Regions from separate parts of the Streptomyces sp. NPDC017943 genome, predicted to be linked through region 2. Evidence: predicted binding sites of a transcription regulator. Region 2 holds the regulator's gene; the other holds the start of a gene.
What was found. The regulator HspR, encoded in region 2, represses chaperone genes until heat shock. The targets are predictions, from matches to a motif close to TTGAGNNNNNNNNNCTCAA.
Positions count from the first base shown of each region.

Region 1 (2,389 bases), on a different contig from region 2:
GTGCGGCCCTGGCGGCTGCTGCCCACGCCCGCCGGGACGCCGTTCACCTTCTGGTACACCGTCGTGCTCTGCGCGACCGGGCTGATCGCCGCGCTCGCGGACCCCGCCGTGGTGCACGCGCTGCTCCAGGGCTCCAGCACCGACGTGGCCCACCTGGTGCGGACGCCGGAGCTGGTGCTGGTCGGCAGCGCGCTGTGGATCGCGGGCGGGCCGGCCTCCCCGTCCGCCGTCGGCTTCGTGCTGGTGCTGACCGCGCTGGAGCGGCGGATCGGCGGGCTGCGCACGGCCGGCGTCTTCCTGCTCGGCCATGTCCTGGCCACTTTGACGACCGAGGTGCCGGTGGGCCTCGCCGTGCTGGCCGGGGACCTCCCGGGATCCTCGCTGCACCGCATGGACTACGGCGTGAGCTTCGGTGTCGCGGCGGTCTGCGGCGCCCTGGCCGGCCTGCTGCCGCCGTGGCTGCGGGTGCTGTCGCCGGCCGCCCTGGGCGCGGTGCTCGTGCGGGACCTGCTCGCCCTCACCGACCCCGTGACCGCGTGGGGGCATCTGATCGCCCTGGCGGTCGGGATCGCGCTCTGGCCGCAGGTGCGCCGGTGGCGCGCAGCCCGGCGGCTTCCTCCGGGTGCCCGGCAGGAGGCTGGTGCCCGGCGGGCGGCGCCTCAGGGCTGAGCGGCGGGCGGCGGGCCGTACCGGGCGCTGGTCAGCGGGGCCACCACCTGCCAGCCCACGGCCTCGTAGAGAGCGCGCCCCGCGGGTGTGCCCGCCAGGACGCCGGTGCGCGCGCCCTGCCGGTACGCGACCTGCTGCAACGTCCGCACCACCAGGCTGCCGAGTCCCTTGCGGCGGTGTGCGGCCGCCGTCTCGATCCGGTCGGCGACGGCGGTGCCGCCCGTCGGCGTGATCTGGCCGCGCGCCGCGAGGGACCCGTCGGGCGCGGCCACCATCAGCCGCGTCACTCCGTCGCGCGACCAGGTGCGCAGCCGGTAGCCGTCGGGAACCTCCGGGACGTCGTCCTCCGTCAGCGGCAAGGTCATCAGCCAGCCGGTCTCCGGATCGATCCACCAGCCGGGGCCGAGCCAGCCGGAGACCACCGCCGGGTCCCGGAACGCCTTGAGCCACACGCCGTGCCCGGTGACCCCGCCGGCCACCTTGCGGACCGTCGTCTCGTCCAGGGCGTCGCCCGTGGTGCCGAGGACGTGCCGGGTGGCGTGCCCGATCAGGCCCACGTCGATCGTCCAGCCCCACGGCTCGGCCACGGGCGGGGCCGCCCCGCGCGACACGACCCACCCCTCCACCCACGCCTGCACGGTCTCGTCCACGCATCCCCCTGTAACGACCGAAAGCGGTTTACGTCTATTACCCACCGCAGCTTAGGGGCTCTGCGTTCCGGCGCGTGAGAGGTGATCGCTGACAGCGAACAGGGGCCGGGGAACATTCGGCCGCCCCCGAGCATTGAGTCGGCATAGCTCAACTTGACTGCCGAAGGGGAGATCATGGCTGCTGAGTCCACGGCGTTCACACCGCTCACCCTGCCCGTGCTGCCGCTCGACGACGAGGTCGTGCTGCCCGGCATGGTGGTCCCGCTGGACCTGAGCGACTCCGAGGTCCGCGCGGCGGTGGAAGCCGCTCAGGCCGCCGCCCGCACAACACCCGGGAAGCCCCGGGTACTCCTGGTGCCGCGCATCGACGGGACCTACGCGAACACCGGTGTGCTCGGCACCGTCGAACAGGTGGGCCGGCTGGCCGACGGCGATCCGGGCGCGCTCATCCGCGGCCGGGGCCGGGTGCGGATCGGTGCCGGGACCACGGGCCCCGGCGCGGCCCTCTGGGTCGAGGGCACCAGCGTCGACGAGACCGTCCCTGAGCCCCTGCCCGGTCAGGTCGCCGAGCTGGTCAAGGAGTACAAGGCCCTCGCCACCGCCTGGCTGCGCAAGCGCGGTGCCTGGCAGGTCGTCGACCGGGTCCAGGCCATCGACGACGTCTCGGCGCTGGCCGACAACTCCGGCTACTCGCCGTTCCTGACCACCGACCAGAAGGTCGAACTGCTGGAGACCACCGACCCGGTGGCCCGGCTCAAGCTCGCCACCCGGCAGCTGCGCGACCACCTCGCCGAGCAGGACGTGGCCGAGACCATCGCCAAGGACGTCCAGGAGGGCGTCGACAAGCAGCAGCGCGAGTTCCTGCTGCGGCGCCAGCTGGACGCCGTGCGCAAGGAGCTGCGCGAGCTCAACGGCGAGCAGGAGGGCGAGGAGTCCGACGACTACCGCGCCCGCGTGGAGGCCGCCGACCTGCCCGAGAAGGTCCGCGAGGCCGCCCTGAAGGAGGTCGACAAGCTGGAGCGCTCCTCCGACCAGTCGCCCGAGGGCTCCTGGATCCGCACCTGGCTCGA
Region 1 is NZ_JBIRHH010000001.1:461,267-463,655, reverse strand. It holds gene ACH4C6_RS01990 (rhomboid-like protein) at 1-669, shown strand, start outside; gene ACH4C6_RS01985 (GNAT family N-acetyltransferase) at 660-1,319, opposite strand; gene lon (endopeptidase La) at 1,494-2,389, shown strand, end outside.
Region 1: the regulator HspR is predicted to act here: its motif matches at 1,453-1,471, upstream of lon (endopeptidase La).

Region 2 (2,389 bases):
GGCCAGGACATCGAGTCCGAGGTGACCCTCACCTTCACGGAGGCGATCGAGGGCGCGACCGTCCCGCTGCGGATGTCCTCGCAGTCGCCCTGCAAGGCCTGTTCGGGCACCGGCGACAAGAACGGCACACCGCGCGTGTGCCCGACCTGCGTCGGCACCGGGCAGGTCGCCCGGGGCAGCGGCGGCGGGTTCTCCCTCACCGACCCCTGCCCCGACTGCAAGGGCCGCGGCCTGATCGCCGAGACCCCCTGCGAGGTCTGCAAGGGCAGCGGCCGGGCCAAGTCCTCGCGGACGATGCAGGTGCGCATCCCCGCGGGCGTCAGCGACGGCCAGCGGATCCGGCTGCGCGGCAAGGGCGCGCCGGGCGAGCGCGGTGGTCCGGCGGGCGACCTGTACGTGGTCGTGCACGTCGACTCCCACCCGGTGTTCGGCCGCAAGGACGACAACCTCACCGTCACCGTCCCGGTCACCTTCACCGAGGCGGCCCTCGGCGGCGAGGTCCGGGTGCCGACGCTGGGCGGCCCGCCCGTCACGCTCAAGCTGCCCCCCGGCACGCCGAACGGCCGTACGATGCGCGCCCGGGGCAAGGGCGCGGTCCGCAAGGACGGCACCCGCGGCGACCTCCTGGTCACCGTCGAGGTGAGTGTCCCGAAGGACCTGACGGGGAAGGCTCGTGACGCGCTGGAGGCGTATCGCGAGGCGACCGCGGACGAGGATCCGCGGGCGGAGCTGTTCCAGGCCGCGAAGGGAGCATGAGGCAGATGGACGGTCGTCGACGCAACCCGTATGAACTGACCGAGGAGACCCCGGTCTACGTCATCTCGGTGGCGGCCCAGCTGTCCGGCCTGCACCCGCAGACCCTGCGCCAGTACGACCGGCTCGGCCTGGTCTCCCCGGACCGTACGGCCGGCCGGGGCCGGCGCTACTCGGCCCGCGACATCCAACTGCTCCGGCAGGTGCAGCAGTTGTCGCAGGACGAGGGCATCAACCTGGCCGGAATCAAGCGCATCATCGAACTGGAGAACCAGGTCGCTGCGCTCCAGGCCCGGGTCGCCGAGATGCAGGACGCGCTCGACGGCGCGGCGGCGGCCATGCGCCAGCGCGAGGCGGCGGTGCACGCCTCCTACCGCCGTGACCTGGTGCCGTACCAGGAGGTGCAGCAGACCAGCGCCCTGGTGGTGTGGCGGCCGAAGCGGCAGCAGCAGACCGACTGAGGCGGCCGCGCCCGCGAAAGCATCGCGGAGGGACCGGGAGTTGACCCCCGGTCCCTTTCGCGCGTCTTGAGACGGTTTCGCCCGTCCTCCTGTCGATGACCGTGTGGTGCAGAGCACTTGGAGATGATTCCGCAGAGTCTTCACAACTGCTGCGGAGCGTGGTGTTGCCATCTCGTTAAGTGGTTCCGCTTGACGCTGGGGGCGCGTCGGCGTTGGCTTTTCAGTCACATGGGCCACAAAGCTGTGCCCACGTCCGAATCACACGCGAAGTGAGCTTCCCGATGCGTCGTATCGCCATATCCGTGGCAGCCGCCACGATGTCCGTCACGCTGGCCGGTTGCGGCGTGCTCAACGCGAGCGGGAGCAGTGACGACGCGAGCCCGGCCAAGGGCGACGACATCACCGTGGGCCTGCTGCTGCCGGAGAAGGCGAACACCCGGTACGAGAACTTCGACTACCCCATCATCAAGCGCAAGGTCGAGTCCCTCACCAACGACAAGGGCCGCGTCGAGTACGCGAACGCCGAGGCCAGCGCGGACAAGCAGGCCGACCAGCTCCAGCAGATGATCGACGACCGGGTCGACGTGATCCTGCTGGACGCGGTGGACTCGCATGCCATCGCGAGTGGCGTGAAAAAGGCCAAGGAGGCCGGCATTCCGGTCATCGCCTACGACCGGTTGGCCGAGGGCCCGATCGACGCGTACATCTCCTTCGACAACGAACTCGTGGGCGAGGTGCAGGGGCGCACCCTGCTGGAGGCCATCGGCGAGGACGTGAGCGTCTCCGACAAGATCGTGATGATGAACGGCTCGCCGACGGACCCGAACGCCAAGCAGTTCAAGGCCGGTGCCCTGTCCGAGCTGAACGGCAAGGTCACGATCGCGAAGTCCTACGACACCACGGACTGGAAGCCCGAGAACGCCCAGGCGAACATGGCCCAGGCCATCGCCGCCATCGGCAAGGGCAACATCGCGGCCGTCTACTCGGCCAACGACGGCATGGCCGGCGGCATCGTCAACGCCCTGGAGGCCGCGGGCGTGACCAAGCTGCCGCCCATCACCGGGCAGGACGCGGAACTGGCCGCGGTGCAGCGGATCGTCTCCGGCGAGCAGTACATGAGCGTGTACAAGTCGTACCCGCAGGAGGCCGAGAACGCCGCGGAGATGGCGGTCGCG
Region 2 is NZ_JBIRHH010000004.1:331,944-334,332, reverse strand. It holds gene dnaJ (molecular chaperone DnaJ) at 1-756, shown strand, start outside; gene ACH4C6_RS15095 (heat shock protein transcriptional repressor HspR) at 762-1,214, shown strand; gene ACH4C6_RS15090 (sugar ABC transporter substrate-binding protein) at 1,496-2,389, shown strand, end outside.